2 regions of the Lactiplantibacillus plantarum genome follow, and region 1 is predicted to be linked to the other one. Evidence: riboswitches for the same ligand, from Rfam matches in the RefSeq annotation. Region 1 holds a riboswitch; the other holds the start of a gene.
What was found. A riboswitch is a leader RNA that binds a small molecule or an ion and turns the genes downstream of it on or off. The one in region 1 is predicted to bind fluoride.

Region 2: another riboswitch for fluoride. It lies ahead of eno (phosphopyruvate hydratase); the one in region 1 lies ahead of eno (phosphopyruvate hydratase).

Annotation. Positions count from the first base shown of each region.
Region 1 covers NZ_CP039121.1:1,370,899-1,376,185, reverse strand. The annotation lists gene E5260_RS06275 (MutS-related protein) at 358-1,815, opposite strand; gene E5260_RS06270 (MutS-related protein) at 1,790-3,346, opposite strand; fluoride riboswitch at 3,941-4,005, shown strand; gene eno (phosphopyruvate hydratase) at 4,084-5,287, shown strand, end outside.
Region 2 covers NZ_CP039121.1:1,783,109-1,788,395, forward strand. The annotation lists gene E5260_RS08225 (HAD-IC family P-type ATPase) at 1-910, opposite strand, end outside; gene eno (phosphopyruvate hydratase) at 978-2,267, opposite strand; fluoride riboswitch at 2,319-2,384, opposite strand; gene E5260_RS08235 (DHA2 family efflux MFS transporter permease subunit) at 2,441-3,835, opposite strand; gene E5260_RS08240 (MarR family winged helix-turn-helix transcriptional regulator) at 4,001-4,450, shown strand; gene E5260_RS08245 (ArgE/DapE family deacylase) at 4,520-5,287, opposite strand, start outside.

The sequences.
Region 1 (5,287 bases):
GGCTTACAACCATAATAATTGGCAATATCAATATAATTATTTTGGGCCAAGGAATGCGGCCATTGACATAAATAATTGTCAGTAATCGCGCCACTTACCGGGTCAAATTGATAGTACCAATATCTTACGCACAATTCAAACAAAGCAACAGTTTCAACGCTGATCATTAACAAATTAGCCGAACTTAGCCGACCGCTAGCATCTCACGATTATGCTCAATAACTACAAAACCTGACGCACCAACTTCACGGCGCTTTCGTCCCCAGTACTGTCCAGAACTGCCATTTCTAATTTAATGTTCAATTTTTTACCACTTTCATTACGATTAAAATCCAGTAATTATTTTATAAGCCGTTATCATCGAATCAGCCGATGATAAATATCAAGGCCATAACTAGTGGCCTTAGGCGCAGCAGGCAACATATGATAGCTACGATTGCCATTCGCTTGCCGTTGCGCCACTAGAAAGTATGGCCGGCAATGATAGCGTTGAACAAGTTGTGTATATTCAAATTGATGGGACACCGCAATGACAGTCACTCCGGCTTCCAGTAAGCCGTGGGTAATTTGAAAATTGATTTGCGACCCCGCATGCTCATTAGTTGATGCAAACGACTCGTTCATTAATACCAAGCTAGACGTACTCATAACGTGGATAAGTTGATCCATTCGCTGTAATTCGTCATCCAGCTTACCGTGCCGTTCACCTTGGTCTTCCTCACGTTTAAAATGTGTCAACACCATCTCAAAGGGCGGTGTCTGGTAACAAGTTGCCATGACAAACATCCCCGCCTGAGCCATTAATTCCCCCAGCCCCACGGCGCGTAAAAAAGTGGTTTTACCACCTTGATTTGCTCCCGTGATAACGGTCAATGCCGTTTGAACTGGCAAGAAGTCGTTTGCAACTGCTGGTTGGTTGAGCAATAAAGAAATCAAGGGATTAATCAACTGTTGTGCTTCCATTGATGACGCCAACGTCGCATAGCACCGTGGTGCCGCTGGTAGTCGTCGGCTTAATTGAATTACACCCACTAACCAACCTGTTTCCAATCGCAACTCTTGGAACCAATTGACGACTTCCTGATAAACATTCACTAAAATGGTGGCTAATTTCATCACTGCTTGATTCTTGTAGTGTTCAAGTGCTTTAGCACTATGATCATCCCGTTCTGCAATTTCAAATCCCTGCGCATGTATCTTTAACTTAGTAAACACCTTTTGAAACCGATGTGGTGGTACGACATCAATCACCTCATCAACTGTTGTATCCAGATTGGTGGCCAAGTGCGCTGGTAAAACATAACCATGATCAAATAATACCTGTCGCAAAAATGTTTTCATCGGCTCTAGTTGACCGTTGAACAGTGTATCTAGCGATTGATACCACTGTTGAAGTGCTGGCGCCGGATGGTCAGGTAATGGTTTGTCCAATATCGTGCCAATTGCCTGCAAATATTGCGTTAATAGACGACTTTTGTTGTATAGATGATAACTAGCCGACTCGTGACCAAGCTCCCAAAAATTTTGCCGGACCGTTTCAATGGTTGTCGTTGTAAACTGATACAACCATTCGTAATAGTCCGGGTGCATCAGGGCATGTTTAACCGTTGCTTGACGCCAAGTCAACGCCCGGCTAGTTGTTAATGGTGTAAAAAATAATCTGGTCGCAATTTTTGCGATAACGTGATCATCCGCTGCCATAATATCAACAATTGGTTGTAATTCTAAATCAGCCATCACGGCTTTTTGACTAGTTGTTAACGACCATTCGTCAAGATACTGCTGTTTTTCAAGCGTGATTAGATTGACTTGCATGCTTTAACCGCCTTTCAATTGCCTTAGTTGTCAGTTGATACTTGTTTAATAAACTAGTCGCATATGTCCCAACCGTCTCCGAACAACGATATATTTTATAAGCGCGGATCGTCGTACCAGCAATAATTTGAGCCTGCATCGGTACCATATGTGGAAGCTTAGCAAGACTTTCTAAAAATGTGACGTAGACACCATGGGCCTGCTTTGCTGTCAAATGTGTTAACACTAATTGACCCAACTTTTCGGCATCAACCGTTGTTGTTGAAGAGAATAGCTCATTCATCAAAACAATACTATGCTCATCGACCGTTTGATAGAGCGCGGCCAATCGTTCAATATCGTGCTGGAGCAGTCCCGTCAACTGGGTTGCCTTTTCTTGACGCTCGAAATGTGTCAGAACATGACTTGCTAGGTGTAATGTTGCCCGTGAGCCAGGGATGGGCATTCCGAGGGCTGCTAAATAATAGGCCTGACCAATCATTCGAATATACGTTGTCTTACCACCTTGATTGGGTCCGGCCACAATTAGAAACTGCTCATTTGGATTCAAGACATAGTCATTGGGCACGACTGCTGTTTGTTTGCCAGCCTGAACATAAGCCAACTCCAGATCAAATCCTGCTTCAATCCGCTCTGGTGCTCCTAATTCAACAAGGGTCGGAAGCACAAAGTTAAGCTGGTTCATCCGGGCAAGGCGCTGCGTATAACGTTGCACCGCTAAATACCAATTCAACTCAGTCACGACTTGTTCATAACCTGGAACGGTATACTGCTGATATTGTTGGTAAAATGTCGTTAATTGTGCAAATACTGCTGGATACAACTTATGGAGTTGAACAACAATATTTGCTTGCAGACTAGTATCCCCATTAACTGCTTCGGCAGTCTTAATACTGGCATTGGGACGGTATAACTCGCTTAGATCTGTCATGATGGGTCCAAACAACTTCGTGGCAACCTCAGCACTATTTGACGCAGCCAACTGATTAGTCGTCACACGGACATACCGCCCATTGATTGTTAAATAAAACTGAACTTGTACTAATGCGCTCGTTAATGTGCGCATCATTGTCAGCAACTGCTGTGTCGCAGGCGCCTGCAAATAAGTATCGAGGTCAGCCTGTAACTTTTGTAGTCCTAAACTTTGGGGCTGAAAATGTGCTAACGCCTCTGTAAGCTTTTCAAGTTGCTCATGTTGCTCATATAATGCCGTTAACAGATCGGCGGCCTGTTGATCAGCCGTCCAATCATGGTGAGCCTGCTTGATTTTGGCGGCCGTTTCTGCGGCAGCCGTCACAAAATGTGCCATTAATTGATACCCCGCTGGTCGCAACAAATCTCTAAAAATAGCCTGACGACGCTGCACCGCTTCAATTGTCGTTAATGGTTGATAAAAAATGTCTTTGATTGGTACCGGACAGTCCTGCTGAATTTGTTCGAAAATCAAATTCAAATTTAGATCTTGGAAACAACTTGCAGTAGCGGGACGAGCGACTGGTGGTTGCCCTAAAAATAACAGACTCATCTGCATTATGACTCAACTCTTTTCACTAATTCTAATCAATAAAAAATGGCGACACCTACTTAGACTTAAATCCAAGTAGGTGTCGTCATTAGCATTACTGCTTGTTCGGTGAACACCATCACCGCTAGAATGATTTCAGTATAGCACGCGCACTGACCTTCGTTAACCACTTTGCTTTTATTAAAAATTTAATTAACTAAACATCACGCAAATTGTTTTCAACCAGGCCCATTACCAGCAGATACTATGAGCCAGTCCAAGCACTGGCATGACGAGGTTTCCGAGATTGGATGTTGGTTGTAGAAAAAATCGGTTATACGTTGAATTTCTTTCCTAGTCAACCGTGACGCTTCAAAGACGAGACCAGCTATATTGTCTAACAAACAGCGGTATTACAATCATCATTATTATTTGAACAGGTAGTTTTTAATTTAGATGATTATATTGCAAGCAAAGGCACCGCTGCTCGCCATTTTTATACAACTAGTGCCGTTGCTTAACTTGATTAACATTTCGCATCTGCGAATTATCAAGGGTTTTAAACTTATGGTTGAAAAACGCTTGTGTTTATTTTTCAAGCGCGGTATGCTGTAACCGTTAAAAATAAATGGTGATGACGTTCGCCGTAACTAATTGACTATCAATTTGATGACGTCTACTTTCAATCGGACCTTAGCGGGGCCTTTGAAAGTAGACGTCTTTTTTTATCAACTTGGTCGTAAAATTTGAAAGGGGTTTTCAAAATGTCAGTTGTAATTGATGTTGTTAAAGCACGCGAGGTTTTTGATTCACGAGGTAATCCAACGGTTGAAGCCGACGTTATTTTATCCGATGGAACGTTAGGACGTGCTGAAGTACCTTCTGGTGCCTCAACTGGTACTAACGAAGCGGTTGAATTACGCGATGGTGGTCAACGGCTGCAAGGCAAAGGAACTTCCAAGGCTGTCAATAATGTCAACACAGAAATTAATGGCGCGTTACATGGCGTCAGTCCGTTCAATCAAGCTAAAGTTGATCAAATCATGATTGATTTAGACGGGACTCCTAACAAAGGCCGTTTAGGGGCCAACGCAATTCTTGGGGTTTCCATGGCAACTTGCCGAGCAGCGGCTGCTGAGACACATCAACCGTTGTACCGCTACCTCGGTGGCACTGACTTAGAATTACCACAAACATTCCATAATGTCATCAACGGAGGTGAACATGCCGATAACGGCATCGACATTCAAGAGTTCATGATTACTGCCGTAGATCGCACCAGTTTTCGGGACGGATTTGAGAAGATCGTGAATACTTATCATACGTTAAAAAAGGTCATTGAAAAAGCAGGCTATACAACTGGCTTAGGCGACGAAGGTGGGTTCGCACCCGACTTAGATAACTCCGAGGCCGCACTACAGATGTTGCATAACGCAATTGTACAGGCCGGCTACGTTCCCGGCAAGGAAATTGCGATTGCTTTTGACGCCGCTGCTTCTTACTTCTACAATACCCAAACTAAGCAATACGATTTTGAAGGTCGGCACCTCTCACCAGAAGCATTAAGTGATTATTATGCCACCTTATTGAGCCAATTTCCCGAGATTATTTCTATCGAAGATCCTTACAGTGAAGATGACTGGGAAAACTTTGTTAAGTTCACCCAAAAATATGGTGATCGGGTTCAAATCGTGACAGACGATAACGTCTGCACCAACCCTACACTCTTCGCCAAAGCTATCAAGATGGGGATGGCCAACACATTTCTGATTAAATTAAATCAAATTGGAACGGTCACTGAAACCCTGACAGCAATTCGCTTAGCACGCAAAAATGGCTACGCAACAATGATGTCCCATCGTTCTGGAGAGACTGGTGATACCTTCCTCGCTGATTTTACTGTTGCAACCCGCACCGCACAACTCAAATCTGGGGCCCCTGCTCGTTCAGAACGTGTTGAAAAGTACA
Region 2 (5,287 bases), 410 kb from region 1:
CTTGCGGCTGATTTGTCGTTATCGTTCCCGTTTTGTCAACAAGTAATAAATTCAAATTGGCAGCTTCCTGAATACCCGTTAATTCACTGACCAGAATCCGCTGCCGGCTAAGTTCACGGGCTTCTACCGAATTTGCAACTGCAAAACTTGACGGCATTGCAATCGGAATCGTCGCAATGAACAGCATCGCTAGAAACGGTAACATCTGAATCATATCTGCATGGCGAATTAACGCTATCCCAACAATGATGAGTGCTAGAGCACTATCTAACAATGCCAAATAACCAATAATTTTACCCAATAATCGTTGTAAATGACCAGGCGCATTGTTTTGATTAATCAAACTGACTGTTTTTCCAGCCCGACTATGACTTCCAGTCGCCAGTACGCGTGCTAAAGTTTCCCCGGCTACCACCATTGTGCCTGCAAAGGCCGTTTCACCCGACGTATGGATAACTGCAACGGATTCACCGGTTATTGAGCTTTCATCCGTATAAATTGGATTCGTCAACACACGAATATCAGCCGGGATTACACTCCCTACCTGTAAACTAATCAGATCACCCACAACTAAAGCCTTCGCATCAATCAACTGCCAATGACCAGCACGACGTACCGAACTGGTTGGCGTCAATTGATGCGCCAGCTCCTGTAAAACCAAGGCCGCACGTCGCGATTGAATTGCACCATTGACGGCTGCAAAGACCAGCATTAACGCAATAAAGCCAGCCTGAATTTCTTTACCCAAAACAACTTCAATAACTAAGGCTCCCTCCAAAATCCATGCCGATGGTTCCCATAGACGACTGACTACGGCCTTAAAAAAGTTAAACGTTGGTTCTGGGACATCATTAAATCCATCTGCCGCTAGTTTAGCGGCTGCTTGTTGCTCCGTTAAATCTTCAATCATGTCTGCACCTCGAATTTGACAAGCACCACTGGCAACCTAACTGTCGAATCAGGTTTATCACAAATAATTAGTCAAACATCACGTTATTTGGGAAGTGTGCCAACCGAGCACCGTCAGCACCTAATTCTTCCTCAATCCGCAATAATTGATTATATTTTTCAACGCGTTCAGAGCGGGCTGGCGCACCAGCTTTTAGCTGAGCCGCATTGGTGGCCACTGTGAAATCAGCGACGAAAGTATCACCAGTTTCGCCAGATCGGTGTGACATCATCGTGGCATAACCATTTTTGCGAGCTAGCCGAATCGCGGCCAAAGTTTCGGTAACGGTCCCGATTTGATTTAATTTAATTAAAATATTGTTAGCCATCCCCCGCTGAATTGCTTGCCGAATTAATTGCGGATTAGTGCAAACCGGATCGTCAGCCACAATCTGAAGCTGGTCACCATGAGCAGCTGTAAAGCTTGCAAAGTTATCCCAGTCCTCTTCCCCGTATGGGTCCTCAATTGAAACGATTTCTGGAAATTTCGCTAATAACTGCAGATAATAATCGCCAAGAGCTGCCGGCGTGTACGTTTTGCCTTCAAAGTCATAATTGTGGGTCGTTCGATTATAAAAATACGAGGCCGCCGCGTCAAAAGCAATCGCAATTTCTTTACCAGGTGTATAACCAGCTTTAATAATCGCATCATGTAATATTTGCAAGGCTTCTTCTGAGTTTTTAAGATCAGGCGCAAAGCCACCCTCATCACCTAAACCAGTCGTGTACCCGGCATCTTCGATAACTTTTTTCAAAGTATGATAAGTATTCACGATCTTTTCAAAACCGTCCCGAAAACTGGTTCGTTCGACCGGTGTAATCATGAATTCTTGAATATCAATGCCATTATCTGCATGCTCCCCACCATTGATCACGTTATGAAATGTTTGGGGTAGCTCTAAATCAGTGCCACCTAAGTAACGATAAAGCGGCTGCTGTAATGCGTTTGCCGCCGCTCGTGCCGTTGCCATTGAAACACCCAAAATAGCATTCGCACCCAGACGCGCTTTGTTAGGCGTACCATCTAGGTCAATCATGATTTGATCAATATGGGCTTGGTTAAACGGGTCAGCACCATGTAAAGCATGATTAATGACCGTATTAACATTATTAACAGCCTTAAGAACACCTTTGCCGGCTAAACGATCACCACCATCGCGTAATTCAACTGCCTCTTTTTCTCCAGTCGAAGCTCCCGATGGTACTTCCGCGCGTCCTAGCGTCCCATCTGACAAAATAACGTCAGCCTCAACTGTTGGATTACCCCGTGAATCAAAAATTTCGCGAGCCTTTACCGTTTCAATAACTTGTTTTTCCATATCAATCTCTCCTTCTTAACCAAAAAGAAAAGACGCCTACTGTCTGAAAAACAAACAGTAGACGTCATCAAATTGATTATCAATTATTATGTGGCGAACGTCATCGCCGATTAACTTTTGAACAACTAAAGATTACACCTTCTCAAAACAATGTCAATCTTTTTATAACATTTTTATCGTTGACCAGCTTGACGCGTCTTCATTGCCAATATCATGGTCCCCAATTCAATCAGCACTAAAATCAGCAATAACCCCAACGCCATGGTTGACCCTAACGCTGTCCGATGCGCACTAGTTCCAGTCGTCTGTACTTGAACTAACGTGATAACGGCGGACACGACTGAAGTCCCAATGGCCCCTGCAAACTGCTGCATGGTATTGAACACGGCATTGCCATCAGCTTGATGCTCAGCTGACAACTGCTGTAAGCCACTCGTCATCGTATTACCCATGGTTAAGCCAATACCAATCATTAATAAAATGTAAATGGCTAAAATCAAACCGCCTGACAGGTGCATCCCCAACACCGTAAACAGTGCCATGGCAATAACCAAAATTGTTGAACCCGTTAGGACTGGTTTGGCTGCACCCAGACTGTCTAGAATACGTCCACCTAGTGGGGCAAAAACAGCCCCGATTGCCGCGCCAGGTAGTACAAACAAGCCAGCTAACAAAGCACTCTTGCCGTTCACTAACTGGATGTAGTTGGGCAATATGAAGGCCAACCCGAGGGCACAGATTTGAACCAAAAAGTACGCCATTAAGTGCAAATCATAAGATTTTGTGGTAAAAATCGCCAGATTGATTAGCTGTTGTGCCGCTCGACGTGTGCGGATAACGAACCCCACAAGACCAATCAGACCGACTACTAGCCAAGCCACAAAAATCAGTGGTTGCGTGGTAATCGTGGCTAATTTGCTAAATCCAATTGTAAAGCCAACGAATAAGAGGACGATCATCAGCCAACCGACCACATCAAATCCAACTTTAACTGTCGGCTGGGCTTGCCGAATCGCATATAGCCCTAACACAAGTGAAATCACGAGTACCGGGATCAGCAGCACGAAAATCCAATGCCAATCCATCCAACTAACGATCAAGCCCCCAAAAGTCGGCCCCAGTGCTGGGGCGATTGCGGTAATCAGCGTGCCAATTCCCATCAAGGTCCCTTTCTGCCGTGCCGGTGCCCAATCAATAATAATATTAAACATCAACGGTAAAGCAATCCCAGTTCCCAGTCCTTGAATGATTCGTCCAGTGACTAAAACGGGAAAACTGGTCGCGGTCGCGTCAACGACCAATCCCAGTATAAACAATAAATTGGCTGTCACAAACAGCGTTTTAGTGCGAAAACGGCGTTTCAGAAACGCCGAAATTGGTACAATAATTGCAACTACTAACAAGTAAGCCGTGGTCATCCACTGGACCGTCGCCGTATTGAGTGCAAATTCTCGCATCAACTTAGGGAAAGTGATATTCATCGCAGTCTCCACGATCACTCCGCAAAATGAAAGTAATCCGGCAGCCACGATTGCAAGAATCAATTTGAGGTCAACACGTTTTTCCATACTTAAAATCAGCTCCTTAACCTATAGTTCGAATACGAACTAATTAACTATTTTAGCACACTATTTCAAAATTTTAAGTCCTATTTTAATTGACTTTTTAACAATTAGTTCTTATAATTCACTTTAGTTAGAATACGTACCATAATATCATTAAGGAGTCCTCCCATGCAAGATTCATTAGGAATCATGATTAAGAAAGCGAACAATGCATTAGCCAGGGACTCAGACCATTATGCAAAATCACTGGGACTAACTGGCATGCAAATCAGTACGATCAACTTTATTGCCAACAATGAACAGCATCACGACCTCTTCCAACGGGACTTAGAATTAGAGTTCAATATTCGTAAAGCAACCTGTTCCAGCCTCGTTTCCAAAATGGAAGCCGCTGATTTACTCATTCGCGTGCCAGCAAAGGACGATGGTCGCTACAAACGACTACTCCTAACACCCAAGGCCCGCCAATTAGCCACCAAGATCGAACGTTTCTTTGAAACCAGTGAACAACGAATGGCGACAATTTTAGGGGTAAATACCGCCGAAACTTACGAAGCCCTGCGACAAATTGCCGTTGCTTTTTCAACACCGACCCATGCACCTGAAAATTGGTACTAACCGTTCAAAGACCCGCTGACAGTCACTGACTGCCAGCGGGTCTTTGATTTTACGATCGATCAACACCGATTACTCGGCCAAAAAACGTGTAAACAGCTGTTGATAAATTGCAATAAAGTCATAAAACATCTGTTTTGGTAAACTTTCATTGACCTGATGTTGGGTCATATTACCCGGTCCATAAACCGCAAAGGGAAAAGCGGCTGGTTGACGCTTAGCCAAATTAGAAGCATCGGTAATTCCCGGACTTGAGGCAACGACAACATCGCGGCCAGCATAAGGCTTGCCAATGGCCTGCACTAACTTTACTAACCGATTATCAGCCGTGGTTGCAATTGGTGACTCATTCATGATAACGGTCATCTTAATGTCAGCACCTTGCTGATTATATGCCGCGATCAGGTCCGTTAATTTTTGGGTCACTTGGTCATTATCGTATTCCGGAATCGTCCGCACATTAACGAGTGCAGTCGCTAAATCGGGTAACGAATTTACTTGGTCCCCACCGTTTAACACGTCAATGTTAAATCTGACCGGTCCCATCTCGCCTGCCGGAATCGTTTCAAAGTAGTCATTGGCTTCATTGAGTAATTTAATCAGCGGGACTAAGGCATTATAGCCGCGTTCGGGTGTCGAACTGTGTACTGCCTTACCCTTAGACGTCAATTTTAAGTCATAAGACCCCTTCTGCTCAGCCGCTGTTCCATAAACCGTTGAAGGTTCAGCAATCAGTAAACCAGCTGCATCTTGCATCGCCCCTTGTTGATAAAAGGCAGCAGAACCAGCTTCACCAACTTCTTCGCCCATTGTCGCCAACAAGCGAATGGTGCCATGTTT